Regions from separate parts of the Paenibacillus algicola genome, predicted to be linked through region 3. Evidence: predicted binding sites of a transcription regulator. Region 3 holds the regulator's gene; each other region holds the start of a gene.
The links. Region 3 encodes LexA, which represses DNA repair genes until DNA is damaged. Its sites were predicted from a motif close to CGAACATATGTTCG; they were not measured.

Region 1 (7,344 bases), 570 kb from region 3:
CTGATAATAACGGCGGATCACCTCCATACAGAAGGAATGCAGCGTAGTAATGGACGCCCGCCCCAGCATGGCCAGCTGGCGGCGAAGATGCTCACGATCCGGAGCCTTCTCCAGCTCCCGCTCCAGCGCCTCGCGGATCCGCTGCCGCATTTCGGCCGCAGCGGCCTTCGTAAACGTTGCTACGAGAAGACGATCTACGCTGAAGCCGGCCTCCTCGTTGATGACTTTTTTAATAATGCGTTCAACCAGTACTGCCGTCTTGCCGGAGCCTGCTGCAGCGGCAACCAGAATGTCATTCCCGCTCCTCATAATCGCCTGCCACTGATCATCGCTCCACATGCTGCCTTCCGGCTTGCTCATCACTGCATTCACTGTGCATCTGCTCCCTTCTCATGGCCCAGCCATTCCCAGATTTGATCCTTGCCCGGCTTCTTCAGCAGCTGATATTGATTGCCTTCCATGCTTTCATCAAACTGACAAACCGGCCGGTAAGAGCAGTACGTGCAAGCCGTTTCCTGCTGAATCCGGTAAGGCTCAATCTTCACTTCGCCGCCTGTAATCCTTGAGCCAATGCTGACGATATTTTGCCGGACTGTCCTCAGCAGGCTTTGCCATTGCTCTGGATCCGCGACAGCAGCGCTGCTATAGAAGCTTCCATCGGCTTTGACGGCGACCGGGATGATGGAGGAGTGACCCTTCTCCAGTCCTGCATCCATGAGCGAGACCGCCTCCCGGTCAGCCAGCAGCAGCCCCTTCATCTTGAAACGCTTCAAAAGCTCCTCGGCCGCCTGATCTGCAGTCAGCCCGTTGGGAGACTGCAGAACCGGATCATGGACGTGGAAATACAGTGTCCCGGCGGGCAGTGCGCTCTCACCCAGCCAATCCTCGGCAAAAGTAAGAAGAACATCGAGGTAGGTGAGCATCTGCAGAGAAAGGCCGTAATACACCTCGTGCAGCTTCAGGTCCTTCTGGCTGGATTTATAGTCAATCACCCGCAGCAGCAGTCCGTTCTCACTGCGCGCCATATCGACACGGTCAATTCGGCCAATAATTTCCATTTCGACGCCTCCCGGCAGCTCAAAACGAAGCGGAGGAATGTCCTTGCCCGGTCCGAAATCCAGCTCCAGCCCGACCGGTTCAAAGCTCCCCCGTCTGGATTGCTCGCCCAGAATGATGGAGGCCCGCCCCACAATGCTCTTCAGCTTTCGGGAAATATAGCCGTAGCGCTTGGAGCTGAGCAGAATTTCGCCCTGCAGCTTCGGTGCCAGACGGTCAACGGTCGCTTCTGCTTCCCGCAGACATTCCTCCGGACTCAGATCGCCCCAGCTTCGCTTCTGCTCCCGAAACCGGGAAGCCATATCGCTGAGCGCCGCATGAAAGAGCTGGCCAATATCAGGCGCCTGAAGTCGGTATGTCTGCCTCTCGGCAAGCTTCAAGCCGTGAGAAGCAAAGTGGGAAAATGGACAAGCCACAAACCGCTCCATGCGGGAGACGCTTGAACGAATACGGCTGCCATACAGTCTGCGGCTCGTTTCGGCCTCTAGCTGGGCGGTCTCATTCCTGTAGGAGAGCGAGGAGAGCTGCTGGTCCAGCTGGCTGCGCCAGGCCGGACTTCTCGCATACCAGTTATATACCTCCCACCAGAGCGGCGGGAGCGGCTCCCCGTGTTTCCAGTCCCGCAGCCGTGCGGTCAGGAAGGCAAGAGATCGCATCTCTCCTGCTACGAAGTCGGACTGCTCCTGCGATGACATTCCGCCATGCGGTCTTAACGGCAGCACGGCCTCCTTCAATGGGAACATGCCCTTGATATGCCGGATCAGCTCGGATGGCAGCAGGGTCTTTCCTTCCTGATCAGCAGATGGATAGCTGATCCACAGCTGCCGGCTGGCCGTTGTCAGCGCCGAGTAAATAACAAATCGCTCATCCAGCAGCCGGCGTGAAATATTGGGTGCAAGCTCCATCCCGGATGCCTCCAGCGTCACCCGCTCCTGCTCGGACAAAATGCCGTCATCCTGGAACTGCGCCGGGATCACACCATCGTTCACACCCAGCAGAAACACATATTTGACATCTCCGGTCCGCGTCCGGTCCATCGTGCCCACGAGCACTTGATCTAAAGCCGGCGGCACGAGGGCCAGCTCCAGCTCCGACAGACCGGTATCCAGGATGCCGGCAAAGGCCTCGGCGCTAAATCTTTCGCCCCCCATCATCTCCACAATCTGATCCAGCACCTCCAGCACTGCGCTCCATACCTGGCGATGCTCCCGGGCAGCTTCCGGCCTTCCCTCATTCAGTGCGGCGCGGCTCATCAGCTCCAGCTTCTCGGGAATCATGGCCTCCTCCAGCAGGCGGAATACCGCTGTACATTTGTCCTTCGCGGTGGCGCCCTGCTTCAGCCTCTTGTCAAAAGCTTGCAGAGGAACGGTAACGGCCAATCGGCACTGCTCAATGAGCTGCAGACCTTCCTCCCGGTGCGACCGTCCTTCATCCTCCAACGAAAGGCTCGGCATGCCTCGCCACGGCTTTCCGTCCGTCCACCGCGTGCCATGAATACCGCTGGCCAGAACGTGATTCTCCAGCCGGTCCATATCCTCGCGTGACAGGCTGCCATCCAAAGGCAGCAGCAAATCCGTCTTTATGCAGCGGAACACATCCTCGTACCGCCATCGCCGCACCGCAACCTCCAGCGCGGAACGGATAAACTCTACGAGCGGATGATGCAGCTCATTTCGCTTCTGATCCAGGAAATAAGGAATGCCGTAATCACGGAACAAGGGACCGATGAGAAATTGATAATCTCCCGGATTGCGGGTCAGAACAGCCATTTCCCGATAGCGGGCACCTTGCCGTGCAAGCCGGAGCATTTCCCGGAGCGCCCCTTCCACTTCGGCCCGGCGGTTCCCCGCAGCATAGAGCTTGATGCCCTCTGGCGGGCTGCTTCCGCTCCACTTTAGCCTGCGGTCAAAGCCCCGTTCCAGATGCGCCAGCGCGGGGCTGTCCTTGAAGCGGGGGAGTTGCTCTGCGTCCAGCACCGTATGCTCCACGTCCAGCCCTGCCTCGCCCGCCGCTCCCCGCAGCTTGCTGTACGTTACCGCCGTCGGATGAAACAGATCCAGCTCATGAGGAGTCATTCCTTCCGGGTAAGGCTTGTCCAGCGTCAAGGCGATGGTCACCGAGCGGGCATGGTTCATCAGCTCCCGCAGTACAATATATTCCTGGGGAGTAAATCCGTTAAAGCCGTCAATCCACAGGTCAGCGTCCCGGATATAGGAGGATTCCCGGACACAGTCTGCAAGTGCAGCCAGCGTATCCTCATCGTCCTTGTACAGCGGAGCCATCTCTTGCTCGAAATCCCGATACACCGCCAAAATATCCTCCAGCTTGCGCCTTAGCAGCGGCGGGCTGGTACTTGTGGACGCCATCTGCTCCAGCTGCTCCTGCACACAGGAGGCATCTACGCAGTAGCGCTTCATCTCGGTATACAGCTGGCTGAGCTTGCCAACAAAGCCGAGCTGCTCCCCGGAGGCGCCGAACAGGTTGAGCTCATCCTTGCGCCTTTGGATAATTTTGTACAAGAGCATGCGTTTGCCCTCTTCACCGATCACCACTTTCGCCGCTCCGCCAGTTTCCTGCATGACCCGATACGCCAGGCGGCGGAAGCTAAGCACCTGCGCCCGAAGCGAGCCCCGAACGCCCGGAGCAGTCACGAGCGCATGCTCTGCATCAAATGAGCCCTGCTCGGGCACGAGCAGAATCAAGGGGTTGCCCTGCGGAGCTTCAGCAAGGCGGCTGGCTATTTCCTTTCTCATCCGGGTGCTCTTGCCGCTCCCGGAACGGCCGATCAAAAAACGAACTGACACAGGCAAGCCTCCCATTCTATACTGTCTGTTTTCCTCGTAAAATACTGTCTATCATTATAGCATACATGCCTCTATCAAGAACATGTGTTTGGATAACACTGGCAGCTTTGAAATGATAGGAAGTCTTGGGGGACCGTATGCATAACAGTATCGCAAGGAAGCCCAAAAAGCCGAAAGGGACTGCTCCCTACCGGCCTGAACGCAGGTCTTATCTATGCATTGAAATTGCTGAGCAATTATACGTGACAGCGAGACTACTTGCTGCGAACCTCAAAGACGGCAAATTTCAGGTAATGCCCTTCCTCCACGCCGAGAATTTGCGGGTGGTCCTTGCCGGCGGCGCGCCATTCCACCAGACGCAGCTGCTTGCCCGCATCCTGCGCGGCTTCGTGGATCGTCTCCAGAAACAGCTCCGGCTTCATATGATAGGAGCAGCTTGCCGTCACCAGATAGCCTCCCTCGTTCACCAGCTTCATCCCGTGAAGATTGATATCCTTATAGCCGCGGCAGGCCCCTTTAACCGCTCCGCGCGTCTTGGCGAATGCAGGCGGGTCCAGAATGACCACATCCCACGTTCGTCCTCCCCCGGCCGTCAGCGGCTTCGAGGTATCCACCTTGCTTCCTTTTGCAGCCCGCTCATGGCGTTCTTCGGTCCCCTTTACCTGATTCCGCAAGTATTGAAAGGCATCATCCACGACGAATTCCACGCGGTCCTCAAAGCCGTTCAACTCTACATTTTCACGGGCGCTCTGGATGGCATGCTCGGAAATATCAAGGCAGGTCACCTTCTTGGCCCCGTACTGACAAGCATTCAGCGTGAAGCTCCCGGTATGTGAGAAGCACTCCAGCACCGTTGCTCCGTCCCAATACGGAAACGTCACTTCTTTTCCACTTCTGTTTACGGGCACTAGCGTCTCTTGTCCATCTATGTCTCGACTCTGAAGCTGAATGCCGCTCCGCTCTCCCCAGCCTGTCATCAGCGGTGCGATCGAAGCCCGGTTCTCACGCTGATCAAAGAAATATCCCGTCTTCTGACCTTCCTCAATGTCGACCTTGATCTGAAGTCCGTTCTCCAGGACGGTGACATAACGCGGACATTCCCCGTACAATGCGCCCTTACGCTGCTCCAGCCCCTCCAGCTCCCGCACGGATACATCGCTGCGCTCATAGATACCCTTTGGCTGCATAACCTCGATCAGTGCCTCTGTAATGGCTTCCCGGCAGCGATCCATTCCGAGTGTCAGCAGCTGTACCACCAGCACCTGATCAAAACGGTCCACAATAAGACCCGGCAGATAATCCGCTTCTCCATACACCAAGCGGTACGCATGATCTCCCTTCAGGAAGCGCTCCCGATGCTTCAGACAGTCCTGAAAGCGGGAAATGAAAAACTGCTTGTCCATAGCCTCCAGCGGCTGGTACGACAAGAGGCGTACGGTAATTTGCGAGCTCGGGTTGTAATACCCGCTACCCAGGAATCGTCCCTGGTGGTTCAGCACCTGTACGACGTCACCGGCGGACGGAGACCCTTCTACCGAGGCAATTTCACTTTTAAATATCCACGGATGTCCCTGCTCCAGCCTTTTTTTTCGATTACGATCCAAGATCACGCTTGGCATGCTTGACTCACTCCCTGATTTCCTGAATTCATAGTCATTCCTTGAGCTAGAAGACCGCACCGGACAAACCCTGCATGTCTCCCCGCCATTGTTCATATATTCTCAGTACTTACTCTAAAAAAAGGAGAGCTCTCTGTTGCTTCATTCCCTGTGGTTCCCCATGCTGTATGGGCTCGCGCTGTTCTTGTTCGGCATGAAGGTGATGGAGGCCGCCTTGCAGCGCTGGGCCGGCCCGCGCCTTCACCAGTGGCTCCATTATGCCGCAGCCACGCCGCTCAAAGGCATGCTGACCAGCGCCGGGCTGACGGCTTTGCTGCAGAGCAGCACCGCTGTCACCGTGATTACGATTGGCTTCGCCAATGCCGGCCTGCTTGGTCAGGCCGGCATTCTCGGCATCATTCTCGGCACGAACATCGGCACAACGCTGACCACAGAGCTGATCAGCCTGAACATTGGTGCGGCTGCCTTCCCCCTGCTCCTGCTCTCCCTGCTCATTTGGGCAGGAAGCATCATCTGGAACGAGATGGTTCTATCACGCAGCTCTTCTCCCTGGCTCGGTCGCCTGGAGCAGCTGCAATTTCTGTGCCTGGCCGTTGCCGGCTTCGCCATGGTACTGCTTGGCATTACGGTTATGCAGTCCATCGGCAAGCCGCTTCAGGAGATGGGCGTCTTCGCCTGGTTTCTGGAGCAGGCAGAGCGAAGCAGCGGCTGGGGGATTCTGGCCGGCGCCATGCTGACTGCACTGATGCATAGCAGCGCCGCCGTTGTGGCTATGACCATGAGCCTTTGCCTCAGTGGGGCATTGCCGCCTGAGATTGGTGTTGCCATGGTGCTCGGCTCCAATGTCGGCACCTGCGTGACCGCGATCCTAGCTGCAGCAGGAAGCACTCCGGCCGGCAGGTTCGTTGCCGGCTCCCATCTTGCCTTAAATATCGGGGGCGTTATATTGTTCGCTCCCTTGCTGCCGCTGCTGACACAGGTCTCCGGTCAGCTTGCAGGCGACCCGGCGGGGCAGATTGCCCATGCCCAGACGATCTTCAACGTGGTCTGCTCCCTGCTCGCTCTGCCGCTTTGCTATCTTCCGGTCTGGAAGAAAGCAGCAGCCTCTTGACCTATACCTCGATGTTCAGAAGGGACAAGGCTCTCCGCAGAATAGGATCATTGTTCCTGTAGCCGTTGCTCTGCTGCCTGCTCCAGGCCTGCAGCGGCTCGTACCATTCCACACCGTTGATCTCTTCCAGCTGGGGCTTCAGCGCCCCTCCCGAAGCCTCTACCAGATAATAGTGGACTTCTTTATCCACCCGGCCATACTGGGGATGATTATACGTATAAGCAATAATATCGACCGGCGACACGATTCTCCCCGAAATTCCGGTTTCCTCCAAAATTTCGCGCAAAGCCGTCTCCTCTACGGTTTCTCCTGCTTCCATTTTGCCCTTGGGCAAAGATATTTTGCTGTAGCGGTCCTGAATAAGCTGAATTTGCAGATAGCCGTCTACTTGGCGATACACCACGCCTCCCGCAGAAATTTCCTTCCGGTTCATGTCTGATTCCTCCTTCATGTGCAACAAGGATTCCACTTCCTATTCGGAAATGAAATCCTTGTGATCAGGCTGTTGCTTACTAGGCTACAAGGCTGCTGCCAGTCCGTTCTCGTGGACGCTGATCAGCTCACCCTGGCACTCATTAACACCGGCTTGAGTAATTTGAACCCGGCACAGTTTCCCTTCCAGCTCTGGTCCACCGTCGAACACGAGCTGCAGGTAATTGTCGCTGTAGCCCTGCATCTTGCCGCCCGGTCCGCCCTTGTATTCACGCTCTGGAATCACCTCAACAATGCGGCCGACAAACTGCTCGGCATAGGC
Region 2 (7,344 bases), 710 kb from region 3:
ATTTCAAGGAAGATCAGGATCACATACACGATTTGTACGTACCAGCCCAGCTGCTGGGCAATGCTTCCCATCGGAATTTCGAATTGGCTGATGCCCGGCATTCGGGCAGATAACGCAAAATGTGCCGAGATCAGCATCAGGCCGATGCCAGTTCCGCCGAGTATGCCTCCAAAGCGTACTACCTTCGTGCTGCCGGTCTGGCTGCCCAAAGGAACGAGCACGGGCATAGCCATAACCAGGTTAAACGCGGTATACAGCAGTGGCGCCAGCCAGACGCTGGGCAGGCTGTGGTCACCTGTCATCGTTATAAAGCGGTCCGCACCCGGCAGTGTGGCTGTCTTCGTAACGATCAGAAGCGACATCATAAGCATCATCGGTACGACCAGGCTGTTCATGTACAGGATGGATGACATGCCCCGGCGCAGAATAAGGAAGGACCCGGCAATGGTGATGAGCAGTCCGGTCTGGTAATGGAAGTGAAGGTTCTCCATAAACACAGAGCCTGCACCCGCAAGCATGATGCTGTTCACGCCAATGAGGATGATGAGCATGATCAGACTGATTATGCTTCCGAAGCGCTCTCCGAACAAATGCCGGTTAAGGTCCTCATAAGAGGCGGCTCCGATGGCTCTGGAGAGGGTCATCATTTTGGAGCCGAGAAAGATAAACAGCACGGTCGACAGAAGGATCGTAAAGACGGCGAGATAGCCGTACTGCGTAAAGAACTGAAGAATCTCCCGTCCTGTGGCAAAGCCTGCTCCGACGATGGTTCCGATATATGTAAAAGCGATTTGAAGCACACGCACCTGTTTGTTCACGTTGCCAGCCCTCCGTTTCCTGTCAATACAGCCTTAGTACAGGGTATGCCCGTCCCCGGCAGGACATGACTATGGAGGGCTCAGCAGGCTATCGGGATTTACAGACTTGCCGGATGCTCTTGAAATGTGGTAATTTTACGACAAAGGTTATTGGCGTGGGAGGTCAGGATATGGAGTGGTTGAAGCAGCGGGTTCTACAGGAAGCTGTCGTATTATCAGATCAGGTGATTAAGCTGGACGCATTATTGACGCATCAGGTGGATCCTTCCCTGATTATGGAGATGGGTAAGGCTTTTGCTGCCCGGTTTCGGGATCAGGGTGTGACCCGGGTTGTGACCTTGGAGTCCTCCGGAATCTCCGTTGCCTTTGCAGCAGCGCTTGCGTTGGAAGTTCCCATGGTGTTTGCCCGGCGGAAGAAGACGCTGCTGGCGGACCCCGATGCGCTGTGCGAACGAGTGCCTTCCTTCACGAAAGGCATTGTGACAGACATTATGATGTCCCGCCAGTTTATTAGTAAGGAAGACCGGGTATTATTTATTGATGATATTATCGCGAATGGGGATGCCGCCCGCGGCCTGATCAAGATTATTGAGCGGGCAGGAGCAGAGCTGGTCGGATTGGGCGTTGTCATCGAGAAGAGCTTTCAGGCAGGGGCGAGAACCCTGAGAGAGCAGGGCATTCAAGTGGAGCCGCTGCTTCAGATCAAGTCGCTGGAAGGCGGCAGAATCACCTTCGTGGATGAATAAACTTTATGGAAATTTTGTGAAACCTGTGCCTAAAATAGCAACTATGCCTTTCCTGTGCGGGGTTTTTATTTTATAATGTAGGAGCAGGAAAGAGAGAGGAGGCAACAACATGGGGAAAGAGCCGGTAACTGAAACTTACTTGATCGAGAAGCTGAGCGGAGCGAAGGTTCACTTTGAACGGGCGCTGGATTGCAAGCACACCGAATTCGATGACCTTTATCCCTATATGATCGAACATCCTCAGTTCTTTTGGTATAAGCGTTATGTAGCCTGGTCTGAGCTTCTGACAATTGCTGGCATGTGTGAAGAGCTTTCTTATAACTGGAGAGAGCAGTTTACAGAGCAGCAGGTGGAATATGTAGAGAAGCGGGTTATGTCATCCACAGTTCTTGATTTCTGGTTTGAGAAGAATGACAGCATCGAGCCTGCTCAGCGTTAAGGCGTATGTGCGTGCGGGAGTGAATGCTCCGCAGAAGGCTGATGTTTCTCCATATGATGCTTTATTGTTGAAGGCTGCCTGCGGGATGACATTCATCCTGCGGGGGCCTTTTTAATCATGAGAAAGGAGGGCCTGTATGATTAACGACGAGCAGTTAAATGAGCTGCGTTTGTCCGGGGAACGAGTGCGTGTCGTTCGAGATGGTCTGGAAAGCAATGATGTGAGCGGGATTGTAGTCGCCTGGGATGAAGAGCATGTTATTATCCGCCGCAGGAACCGCCGGGTGGTCAAGCTTAGCCGCGGCTACAGCTATCAGCTTCATAGCGAACCGCGCATTAGTCCACTGGATGCCTAGCATAGATTTCTGCCATCGGGACAACCTAGACGGGAGAAGTTAAGCTACAGTGAGGTGGAATAAATCGATGGAATTTCACAGTGATAAGGTCAATGCCTACAAACATGAAATCCACAATCTGAAAACAGCCATGCCGGCCATTGCAGAGTCTTATCATCACTTCACCGGGGTCTGCTTTCAGGATGGGGAGCTGGATGAAAAAACAAAGCAGCTGATCGCGCTGGGGATCGCCATGTTCGCGAACAACGAGCTTTGTACGTATTACCATATGGAAGAGGCAAGGTCGAAAGGGGCTAGTGATGCCCAGATCATGGAGGCTGCTGCCGTGGCCTCGGCTGCCAGTGCAGGACATGCTATGTCACAGGGCTTGATGAGAGTTCAGGCCAATCTGAAATAGCGCAGAGTGACCAATCTTCTCAAAGTGCAAGCACGCTAAGGAACCGTCTGTATTGCAGCCCTGCTGCCTGTCAGGCGGTTCTTTACGTATATCTATATGCTAATGCACTTCAAGGCAAGGGACAGGCAGGCGCAGCAGAAATTTCGGCTTCCGCCTGCGGCGCTTCAGGAAGATGCAGGCCCAGGTAAGCCCGCATGCGGAACATGACCTCCTGCTGGAAACAGGGCCACAGTATTTGAAGAGTACCGATATATCCCCGGCAAGCATAACGGGCCTGAACGCCGTCAGCATCTCGGGTGATTTCGATGATCTTGATTGTACGGGTGGCAAATTGGAGCTTGATTTCCTTTAGCATTAGAGCGGTCTTCTTGGCGCCATTGCCGACGAGCTCCACATAAAGCTCGGGGGTCTTAAAGACGCCGCTCTCCTGAATAATCCGGCAGTCCCGTTCAAACACGCGGTGCGTGAATCGAAGCAGCATATAGCTCCTGATCAGTGAACGGTCTTCAGTACTCATTCCCGATACAGCCATGACGATCACCTCAAATGTAGGATTAAAGTACGAACTTATGTTCTTATTTTAACCGAAAGTCTGAGATTTAATCAAGCTTTTAAAAAAGTGTTGACACGATATAGCTAGCATGATAAGATATATCTTGTCGCCGCGATATGATTCATGATGGAGCGACAAACACAATTTGCGGTCGTGGCGGAATTGGCAGACGCGCACGGTTCAGGTCCGTGTGGGCTAACCCCCGTGGAGGTTCGAGTCCTCTCGACCGCATCACCTTAACAATTAACGAGCTCTTGGATTTGTCCTTGCGACGATTCAGGAGCTTTTTGCATAATTGGGATTTGCAAGGTGTTGCTCATGACCTGTACAGATGAAACATTTGAACTGTGATCTAGAAGTGCAAAGATGTTTGCTGTCGTGGATAATGGCTTGAGCACAAGAGGAAAGTTCTGAGTGATTTTCCAGGGTTGATTCGATCACCTAGCGAGAAATTGTGAAATGCACTTTGAGCTACACACCAAGTAGGAACAAAAAATGTCGGAAGCAGGTCCCTAAATAGCTGGAACATGCTCCGACACTATGTCTCGGTCGTCAGCCTTTTAGTTTGTTATTAACATTTTTTTAAGAATTGTTGAATTAGCTCATTGATCTCTTTAGCATGTGTTTCGAGAGCAAAATGCCCAGTATCAAGTAAATGGACTTCCGCAGATGGAATATCACGCTTATAAGCCTCAGCTCCAGCAGCGAGGAAGGCAGGATCATTTTTACCCCATACAGCTAAAAGTTTAGGTTGATACTTACGGAAATAAGCCTGAAAGTAAGGATAAATATCCACATTGGTTCTATAATCAAGAATCAAGTCCAGTTGGATTTCTTCAGCTTCTGGGCGCGACATGAAAGCAATATCCAAGGAATACCCATCTGGTGAAACAAGGCTGGCATCAGCTCCATGTAGATACTGAAAGTTACGTATGGTCTCAGGGGTCAAGGAATTGCGACATGCTTCACGATTTTCAGGTGTCGGAGAGTGCCAATACGTCTCCCAGGATCCCCACGCGTCACTAAATCCCTCAGTATAAGCGTTACCATTCTGACTAATAATTGCTTGAACTCTTTCCGGGTGAGCCACTGCCAAACGATAACCAACAGGTGCACCGTAATCAAATACATAAAGTACATACTGTTTGAGACCTAAAGCTTCAGTAAAACCTTCAATAACTTGGAACAGACTGTTAAATGTGAAGTTAAATTGACTGCGGGGCGGAGTTATTGTATGACCGAATCCAGGGAGATCAGGGGCAATGACACGGTATTGTTCTGCCAGTTTGGGAATTAGGTCGCGAAACATATGACTTGAAGATGGAAACCCGTGTAATAATAAAATAACTTGACCGTCTTTAGGGCCGGCTTCGCGATAAAAAACTTCGACATCTCCAACGATTTGCTGATGATAACTAATCTTCATTTATTAAAGTAATCGTATAATAAAAGCATATATTTTACTAACGAATAAATTGAATATCTGCTATTTCGAATTGAAATATAGAAAGGTGATCGATGTGATAGATTTACTAGAAGGTCGTTTTTTTCTGGCGTTTATTGCTTTGCTTGAAGAAAAAAGTTTCAGTCGAGCTTGCGGATCGCTTGGGTTATGTTCAGTCCACTGTAACCACTCATATCCAACAGTTAGAAAAAATTAGCGGACAAAAATTGTTTCATCGATATCCACGAGGGATAGAACCTACGGATCCTTTTTTCTTACACGAATGCTTCCCTTTGTTCAGGAATACACGAGAAACTCTCCGAACGTAAATTTGCGTATTGAACAAGGGTCGCATCGAGACATCCTAAAAGGTATATTGGATTATGAGCTAGATTTTGGAATTGTTCCTCAAAATCCGAATCGGCATTATATTTTTTTTATCCAATTATGGATGAGACCATCGTTTTTGCTGCGTCTGAGGATATAGCTCGGAGGGTGGAAAACGCGGGAGTCCACATTCTAAATGACGAGCTTTTTATAAGTAGCGGTACCTCTTGTTTGTATCATACGACTGCTGTAGATGTTTTGAAAAATGCCGGGATTATCGTTAAAGATGCGTTAGAGCTACCAAGTCTTGAGATGATAAAACAATATGTAAGCTGTGGAAAAGGGTTTGCCTTAGTCCCTGAAATAGCTATCAGCAACGAACTAAAGACTGGTTTCAATCTGACCTCCTGTGTTTTTTTAATGGAAAAAGGGGATAAGAACAGCCTTAAAAAGCTGTATCATCTTAATGCAGATGAAGTTCAGAATGAATCGAACGTGGAAGCGAATGAAATGGCCGTGATCTATGTGAAACCAGAGAATCAAACGGAAAGCGTTAAAGGGATTTTCTAAAGGAGTCTATATCTCTGTAAATGGTATTCGCCGAGTAACCTTTTGGGTGTTCACGGGTATGATAATTGAAAATGGTAACCAACCTCAGGGCCCTCCTGCAAAGGATAACCCTGAAGTTTGCCGTTTCAGACAGTACGGAGAACCGTATCATCGGTAGTGGTAAAGAAGAAGATGAGCTACCCGCGACTGTCGAAAAAGCCGAATCAAATAGGCTGCTGCGTGTTTCTGGGGGGCACAGATAAAGGGGAGGGCCGGTTCAGTTTCTTGTAGTATTCGACTATACAGCACAGCATGGACAGCTCCCAGAAAAGTGATTAACTAGGCTTACCGGAGGCTAGGGTCGTTTTTCGTTCTTTCTGCCAGCTTCGTAATTGATTCAATGTCTTGCTCGGTTAATTGATCCAAAAAATACTTGCGTATTGCCATTGAGACGATGGGCAGAGCTTCATCTAAAGCAGCTTTTCCGGCAGAAGTAATGATGACCTGGACACCTCGTTCGGTATCTAATGGACTTCTTATAACAAGGCCCCGTTTTTCCATTCGCGACAAATGATGGGATAATCTGCTCTTATCCCAGTTCATCGAGTCGGCTAGTTCCTGTTGGCGAAGCTTGCCATCTCCAAATTGGACTAGCCGGTCTAATATTCCAAAGTCTCCTTCTGATAGTCCTGTATGTTCAGAAAGCTCCTTAACGACGCGACCGAAAATTCGCTTAAAGGAGCCTTTCCACATATTCCATATTTTCATTTCATCTTCGATTATTTTGTTAGTATCCATGAAAGTATAATATCATTGTTGACATGTCAACCACAAGGTAGTAATCTACACTTAGGTTGACACGTCAACTTGAGAGGAAACTGGCGACTTTAAAGTTGAAGTATCAACCTTAATTTGCAATCCAAAATTGAGCATTAAATCCACTAGAAAGGGGAGACGGCCGCGAAGAGCGTCGGAGCAGATTCCCGCATCCTCCAACTCGACGTTACAAATCAGGATTCGATCTCCGCCGCGGCAGAGTACATCCGCAGCGAACTCAGTCGGCTCAATGTGCTCGTGAACAATGCGGGTATATCGCACACGGGTCAGCCGGGCAGGGCTCTCGAGGAGGTCGGGAAGTCAGGGCGCCCATTAAGGTCAATGCGGTATGCCCGGGCTTCACCGCGACGGATCTCAACAACTTTGAGGGCACAGGCACCGTCGAGCAAGCCGCGCGACATCCCATGCGCCTTGCGCTCCTCGACGGGGACGGTCCGACGGGTACATTCTCAAACGAAAGACGCCAACTCCCGTGGTGATGTAGTCTCGAGCCACTGGCACACCGAGATAGGTGTAGACAATGTGAAGGCTTGGATAAAATATACTTAAGGAGTGTATTAACAAATGGAATATGTAAAACTTGGACGCAGCGGCTTGGATGTTTCGCGGTTAAGCCTTGGAACCATGAGCTTTGGGGTCCCTGAACGCGGCAATACCCCATGGTCTCTGGATGAGGAGCAAAGCAGACCGATTATTAAGAAGGCGCTCGAATCAGGCATCAACTTTTTCAGTACGGCCAACATGTATTCCGACGGAACAAGTGAAGAAATTCTCGGGCGTGCCTTAAAGGAATTTGCACATCGGGACGAAGTCGTCATAGCAACAAAGGTATTTGTTCCGATGCGCAAAGGTCCCAATGCAATGGGACTTTCCCGTAAA
Region 3 (7,344 bases):
AATCTTGTCATGCAATTTGTACAGGATAACCTCGAGCGCATAATGCGTGCTGAAATTACAGCCTTTATGGAATCGGACGAGTCCTGCAGACACAATAGCCGCAATGGCTACTATAAGCGCTCCCTTCACACGAAATACGGCAACATCGAGGACCTGTCGGTTCCGCGAGATCGTAACGGCGAGTTCCAGACGCAAGTGTTCGAACCGTATCAACGTCGTGACGGTTGGTTGGAGGAAGCTGTCATCCAAATGTACAAAAGCGGCATGGGCACCCGTGACGTCGCTCGCTTCATCGAGAGCATGTTCGGCAGCCACTATTCTCCGACGACGGTAAGCAATATTACGGCAACTGTGCTTGAAGACATTCAGATCTGGCAAGAACGCCCGCTCTCCAAGCGCTACGCCGTCATCTATTTAGACGGGATGTACGTCAAGTTAAAGCGCAGCACGGTAAGCGGCGAGGTCATCTATTTCGCGATGGGGATCGACGAGCACGGACATCGTCAGATCCTCGGCTTCTACATCGGCGGGCAGGAGAGCTCTAACGGCTGGCGCGAGGTGTTGAAAGACCTCTATAGCCGTGGAGTCGAAGAAGTGCTGCTCGGCGTGTTCGATGGCTTGCCGGGCTTGGACGATGCCTTCCGGGAGACCTATCCGAAGGCCGATGTGCAACACTGCATCGTACACAAGGTCCGAGCGACCTTCCCGAAGATTCGGGTGGAGCACAAGACCGACGTGATTAACGATCTGAAAACGATCTATAACGCGATCGACCATGAGATGGCGCTTGCCGCCTTCGACACGGTGAAGTCCAAATGGGGCAAGCTTTACCCGAAGGAGATGAAGTCATGGGAGAGCCAGCTGTCGACGCTGTTGACGTTCTACAAGTACCCCGCAGCACTGAAGAAGGCCATCTATACGTCGAACCCCATCGAGCGTATGAACAAGGAGTTTCGTAAGCGGCTCAAGCCAATGAACAGTTTAACGAATATGGATGCGGCCGAGAAAGTCGTCTACTTACAATGCATTGAGTACAACGATACGTATGCAGAACGCGTCACACCTGGATTCGGAATGACAGAGGTCAAAAAGAAGCTTGCTGAGATGTTTGACGAACGCTATCCGCTACCCATGAGTAACCAGTAACGACCGCACAAACGTGGGGCTTTGTCCCCCACGAACAACACGGTCTCAACATTCAGACATCACTCATATCCATCGTCCCGATGGATATCCTTACCGCCTTACACAAACTTCTTGACGCTACCGAGAGATTTTATCTTTGGAAGGAAAGATAGAAAATAACACACCAATACGAACAACTCAAAGAATGCTAATTTTTGAAGATGAAGATACCACTAAGCAAGTAATTATAAAGTTTGCCTACACTAAAAATTTTATAGGAAACGACATTATTGAATATAGTAAAACTAAAGGTCTATCTGACATTGATCAGAACCTATCTCAAAAAACAGATATTTTAACTTTTAGCTATAAAAACTTGATAATTATTGTCCAGCAGAATGCAGAGGCTAAAATAGATAGCGAAATAACAAAAAAAGCTACAAGAGCCATTCAGTCTTATCTAAAGAATTTTTAAAAATCCAGAATTTATGTTTTATAATTTTATAATACAGTGGCAGCTTTTTTATTTCGGAAGCAACAACAAAAAAAGATAACCCTGTACAAGTACAGAGGTCATCTTCTCTTAATTAGATGGTGAATATTCCTAATGAATATCTCTAAAAATGCCTACTACTTTACCTAAAATCGATACATGATTCAAGCGAAGCGGCTCGTACGCCGAGTTCTCTGGCTGAAGACGGATATGATCCTTTTCCTTATAGAAGGTCTTGACTGTAGCTTCGTCCTCTTCGGTCATGGCGACGACAATATCTCCATTGTCCGCGGTCTGCTGCTGTCTCACGATCACGTAATCTCCATTGATAATTCCAGCCTCAACCATACTGTCGCCAGCGACGGAAAGCATGAAAATCTTGTCATCGCCAACAAAATGCTGAGGCAGCGGGAAGTAATCTTCAATATTCTCCGTAGCGGTGATCGGAACGCCGGCGGTAACCTTACCGACTACAGGCACTCTGGAAATCGTATGCGTGAAAAGATTGCTGCTCTCTGACTCTTCCTGGCCCAGCAGTTCAATCGCTCTAGGCTTAGTAGGGTCTCGGCGAATCAGGCCCTTCTTCTCCAGACGGTCTAAATGACCGTGTACCGTAGAGCTGGAGGCCAGTCCGACGGCTTCGCCAATCTCACGAACTGAAGGCGGATACCCTTTACTGCGTACTTCTGTACGGATAAATTCCAATATGGCCAATTGGCGGCTGGATATCTTCGACATTCCTTATCAACCCCATTTATGTAACGTTTGGTAAAAGTATAACATAGAACTACCGTTCGTACAAACATTAGTTCTAAATAATTTTTCTCGGAACAATTGTTCGTAAAAAACGCTTGAAACAAACAAGTGTTCTTGTTATAGTAGATTCAAACAGAACATTTGTTTGGGAGATGATCGACATGCTGAAATATAGTACTTATCGGAGTATTTATGACCACCCGGCGCAGCCGCAAGCTAGGGCACAGGGGAGGAAGTCCTTATCTCAAGCTTTGAATTACATAATGTCTTTAAACCGCAAAAAGCTGTTAGGTATTCTGTTCGTGTTCTTTCTGGGCTTTAGCAGTGCATTGACTGTATTTGCAAACGGGGTAGAGGAACCTGCTGAGGTGAGGGAGATCGTTGTGCAGTCAGGTGACACCTTATGGAGCATTGCAGCTAGTCACAAGCCGGATTCCATGGACATCCGTGACTATATTCATACCGTTGCGAAGTTTAACGGACTGAATAGCCATGATATTAAATTCGGAGAGGTTCTGAGCTTACCCCTCTACTAAACTGTCATAGGGATTAGGCTTAATGTATACTCATTCTCCTTGATCTGCATTATTTAAAATGACGTATCTGTTTCTTCACAGATAATGATATAATATATCTGACTCTTTCATAATAAAGAGCTTGGTCAAGGCCGCTTTCTTGACAAGCTCTTTTTCTCATGTCACAGTTAGAAATGAACATATAAGTGGAGGTATTCAGATGGACATTGATGCATTGGTGGAGCGTATTAACGTTCTAGCGAGAAAGAATAAGACGGAGGGGTTAACGGAGCAGGAGCAGCAGGAGCGTGCTGAGCTTCGTGAAATCTATCTCAATAATATAAGAAGAAATTTCCGGCAGCAGCTGGATTCCATTGAATTTGTTGATGAAGAGCCCGGTAAAGGGAAAGGCTTAAAGCATTAAGTCTGCTTTTTAAATAAACATGAATAAAGGGGTAAGGACATGTCTCGTTCATGGGAAAGAAAAGTAAGCAAGAACCTGGCCCAGGTCAATAAACAGCGTAAGAAGCAGGGCCAGACCTCTATTGGCGGTAACGGTACAGCGGCTGATGGACACATTTTTAAGGGTCGTAAATATGTACTGCCGATTGTGCTTCTGGCCCTGGCAGGTCTGTACGCTTTGTTGGGCAGAGCTACAGCGAGCGCGGCTGGAGCAAGCGACGTTCTGAACTGGGTAGGAGTTAGTCTGTATGTGCTGCTTGCGATCATGATTTTTTTGAGAAAGCCGTTCTTGAAGGTTGGCCGAAATACGCTGTCAACGTTCAAATTCAATCGCGAACGGAAGCTATCACCTTCCGAAATTAGCAAGATTCGGCTTTTGAACGGCTCTGTCGTTATTGAGACGTCAGCAAAGGGCGGCAATTGGGTGTTTTCCCGTCTGATTAACCGATATGACACGGATGCTATGGGAAAAAGGCTGGAGGAATTCGCCAGCATGCACCAAATTGCGGTGGAGCGCGAGTAACCGACAAATTACAGAAGATTGAAGGGGAGAGGGACATGTCTACTGCTGCTGTGTTGTTTGATTTGGATGATACCCTGCTATGGGATGAGCGAAGTGTAGAAGAGGCCTTTACAGCTACCTGCAAAGCAGCTGCCGACGCTGTCTCCATTGATGCCGGGGAGCTGCTTGCAGCTGTTCGTGAAGAAGCTCGTAAGCTTTATGAAACCTATGATACATTTGCTTTTACTCAAATGATCGGCATTAATCCTTACGAAGGCTTGTGGGCGAACTTCACGGCAGGGGAACAGCCAGAGTTTCGCCGGCTGCAGGAGCTGGCGCCAGGCTACCGCAAATCGTCCTGGGACAAGGCACTGAACAGGCTCGGAGTGCAGAATGAGGAGCTGGCCGCTGCACTGGCGGAACAGTTCGCCGCGGAACGAAGAAAGCGCCCTTACGTGTACGCAGAAACGTTTGAAGTGTTGAAGTCGCTGCAAGGTAAGGTTAAGCTGCTGCTGCTGACGAACGGCAGTCCGGATTTGCAGCAAGAGAAGCTGGATGGAGTGCCTGATCTGGCTCCGTATTTTGATCACATTGTGATCTCAGGCAGCTTCGGTAAGGGTAAACCTGATCCTTCCATTTTCCTGCATGCGCTCAGCATGCTGGAGGTCGATCCACAGCGGGCTATAATGGTAGGGGATAAGCTGACAACTGACATTAAGGGCGGTAATGCGGCCGGACTGACAACCGTCTGGATTAATCGAACCGACCGTCCTAAAGATCCTGCAATCCTTCCGAATTACGAAATTCAGGATCTGAAGGAGCTGCACCCCATCTTAAATGAGCTGCAGCTTACATAAACAATCCTTATATGCTGCGCTATTGAAGTCCCGAATATGATTCGGGGCTTTTTAGCGTTCCCTTTTTACTTCGTGCCTCTAAAGCTGTGTTTCACATTCTCTCATTCAGGTAATTATACAGGTAGACCATGATGACCATGATGACCATGAGATCTAAACCTAGAGAGGAGAATTCACGATGAAGACAGCAGTGTTTGGAGCAAACGGACAAATTGGAAGAATCTTCACAGACCTCTGGATTCGAGAGCAGCATGGTGAGGTAAGAGCTTTGATACGAAGCAGTGATCAGGCAGGGTATTTTGAAGAACTCGGTGCAGATCCTGTGCTGCTTAATCTGGAGGATGATGTCAACACACTGGCGAAGGCGCTTGAAGGCTGTGAAGCAGTTGTTTTTGCTGCAGGCTCTGGAGGGGATACCGGGGCAGATATGACGCTGCTGATCGACCTCGACGGGGCGGTGAAAGCTTCCGAGGCAGCCTTGAAAGCAGGCATTGACCGGTTTGTGCTGGTGAGTGCTATGGGTGCAGGTGAACGGGAGCGCTGGAGCGACAGCATCAAGCCATATTATGTGGCCAAGCACTATGCCGATCAGGCCGTTGAATCCAGCGGACTTTCTTATACGATATTGCGTCCGGGTGCGCTGACCAATGACGAGGGCAGTGGAAACATTGAAGCGGGGCCGAGTCTTGAGCCTGGAAGTATTCCAAGAGCAGATGTTGCTGCTGCCATTGTGACTGCATTATTAGAGCCTAACACACAGGGCAAATCGTTTGAGCTGATTGAGGGCAGTACACCAATATCAGAAGCTTTATCAAAGCTCTGATTGAATACAGCAAATGAAGAATGCCTGGAGACACTTTCCTCAATTGAAGGTGGTCTCCAGGTCTTTTTATAACTCCGGCGGGTTGAATCGTCACATAATTGTAAGTCTCCCGCAATGCATCGAAGGAGAGGAATCATGTATAATGACCTTACGGATGTAGAACCGATACTAAAGCAGGTGAATTTATATGAAGAGCACTGGCACGAAGCTGTCTTTGAAAAGAAATGCTGCTCTATGGTCCGCGCTCCTGCTCGCCGCGATTGCACTGGCTGGCTGCAGTGGGGAGTCCGTCAAAGGGAGTGGCGGGGAATGGGTGCTAGAGGATCCGATCCTCATTGAATTAACTTTGAGCAAAGAGGTGGCCGCTGTCGGCGAGGCTGTGTCCATGATCGCGAAGGTCACTCAATCGGGCGAACCGGTGGATGATGCGGATACCGTAGAATTCGAAATTACGCAGGAAGGCGGAGGCATGCAGGTAAAGGTCCCGGCACAGCACTCCGGCAACGGAAATTATGAACTTCAGAAGAGGTTTACGGATACGGGTACATACCGAATTGTCTCTCACGTTACCGCGAGGGGAATGCATTCCATGCCTGTCAAGGAACTACAGGTTACCCCATAGCGCACATGCTGGTCACCGCCATACTATGAATATTGTACAATGCAAAAGCAGCAAGACCTCTGAGGCCTTGCTGCTTTTGCTGGTTCCTGATCGTTTTTACAGGCCTGGGTTAGGCACGGGTGTCGCGATCCAGCCATTGGCTTCAATGAACAAACGAACGGCTACAATTTGCTTGTTATCCATTAATGTAAAGAAGTGCGGCGTATTCTCAGGTACGGAAATAACGTCCCCCGGCTCCAATTCCACATTAAAATAACCTACATCCTCTGCACCTTTAATAATGAAAATGCCTTTACCGCCAACAATAGCGCGGATTTCATCTTCAGTATGAGTGTGAACCTCTTCAAATTTTTGCAGAAGCTCTTCCAGGTTAGGGGTAGATTCAGACAGGGTGATGACGTCCCAGATTTTATAGCCGCGGCGGGCAGCCAGATCCCGAATTTCTTCATCAAAAATATCAAGAATTCGTTTCTTGTCATCATCAGAGAGTGAAAACTGCTCCTGCAGCTCCTGTGGAAGCTTATCCATATTCCAATGCTCGTATACGACCTCTTGCGAGTTTAGGAATTGACGAACATTTTCCTCGCCGGAGATTCTTTCGTTCGTGTTGCGAATTACAATTTCAGCCATGATTATATCCCTCTTTCTCCACTTGGAATAATAAGTATTATAAGGTTTTACAAGCAGCTTGTCATCCCTTTACCTGTATTTTATATGATTGCGCCGCATAATTCACGTTATAATCATTCTTTCCTAATGAATTTAATTCTGTTACACTAAGATTTAACGTTTTACGGGGAGGGGTAGCTTTGAGTAAGCCAAGTTTACAAGATATGCTAAAAGAACGAATATTAATCCTCGATGGTGCAATGGGCACCATGATTCAGCAGGAGGACCTCTCTCCAGAGGATTTTGGTGGAGAAGAACTGGATGGCTGTAACGAAATGCTGGTGCTTGAGCGGCCGGACGTGATTCAATATATACATGAAAAATACCTCGAGGCGGGTGCAGATCTAATCGAGACCAATACCTTTGGCGCGACATCCGTGGTATTGGCCGAATACGATATCCCGCATTTAGCCAAAGAAATCAATTTGGAGGCTGCTCGCTTAGCGCGTGCTGCTGTAGATAAATATTCGACACCAGAGCGCCCGCGTTACGTAATCGGGGCCCTAGGACCCACGACGAA

Region 1: a site for LexA is predicted at 3,938-3,951, ahead of addB (helicase-exonuclease AddAB subunit AddB). Genes of this name have one in related genera too.
Region 2: a site for LexA is predicted at 3,318-3,331, ahead of E6C60_RS13500 (YhjD family protein). Genes of this name have one in related genera too.

Annotation. Positions count from the first base shown of each region.
Region 1 is NZ_CP040396.1:1,611,326-1,618,669, reverse strand. It holds partial or broken gene E6C60_RS07195 (UvrD-helicase domain-containing protein) at 1-360, opposite strand, end outside; gene addB (helicase-exonuclease AddAB subunit AddB) at 369-3,860, opposite strand; gene E6C60_RS07185 (class I SAM-dependent rRNA methyltransferase) at 4,115-5,479, opposite strand; gene E6C60_RS07180 (Na/Pi cotransporter family protein) at 5,616-6,590, shown strand; gene E6C60_RS07175 (NUDIX hydrolase) at 6,592-7,023, opposite strand; gene mtaB (tRNA (N(6)-L-threonylcarbamoyladenosine(37)-C(2))-methylthiotransferase MtaB) at 7,108-7,344, opposite strand, start outside.
Region 2 is NZ_CP040396.1:2,894,174-2,901,517, reverse strand. It holds gene E6C60_RS13525 (YkvI family membrane protein) at 1-818, opposite strand, end outside; gene E6C60_RS13520 (xanthine phosphoribosyltransferase) at 989-1,564, shown strand; gene E6C60_RS13515 (hypothetical protein) at 1,674-2,003, shown strand; gene E6C60_RS13510 (hypothetical protein) at 2,140-2,358, shown strand; gene E6C60_RS13505 (carboxymuconolactone decarboxylase family protein) at 2,426-2,755, shown strand; gene E6C60_RS13500 (YhjD family protein) at 2,865-3,287, opposite strand; tRNA gene E6C60_RS13495 (tRNA-Leu) at 3,456-3,539, shown strand; gene E6C60_RS13490 (alpha/beta fold hydrolase) at 3,880-4,734, opposite strand; gene E6C60_RS21375 (LysR family transcriptional regulator) at 4,869-5,081, shown strand; partial or broken gene E6C60_RS21365 (LysR substrate-binding domain-containing protein) at 5,036-5,649, shown strand; gene E6C60_RS13470 (MarR family winged helix-turn-helix transcriptional regulator) at 5,974-6,426, opposite strand; gene E6C60_RS13465 (SDR family NAD(P)-dependent oxidoreductase) at 6,616-7,014, shown strand; gene E6C60_RS13460 (aldo/keto reductase) at 7,030-7,344, shown strand, end outside.
Region 3 is NZ_CP040396.1:2,181,641-2,188,984, forward strand. It holds gene E6C60_RS10045 (IS256 family transposase) at 1-1,146, shown strand, start outside; gene E6C60_RS10050 (hypothetical protein) at 1,283-1,600, shown strand; gene lexA (transcriptional repressor LexA) at 1,730-2,356, opposite strand; gene E6C60_RS10060 (LysM peptidoglycan-binding domain-containing protein) at 2,638-2,910, shown strand; gene E6C60_RS10065 (DUF896 domain-containing protein) at 3,110-3,313, shown strand; gene E6C60_RS10070 (hypothetical protein) at 3,353-3,874, shown strand; gene E6C60_RS10075 (HAD family hydrolase) at 3,910-4,710, shown strand; gene E6C60_RS10080 (SDR family oxidoreductase) at 4,889-5,533, shown strand; gene E6C60_RS10085 (FixH family protein) at 5,721-6,155, shown strand; gene E6C60_RS10090 (cupin domain-containing protein) at 6,252-6,785, opposite strand; gene metH (methionine synthase) at 6,965-7,344, shown strand, end outside.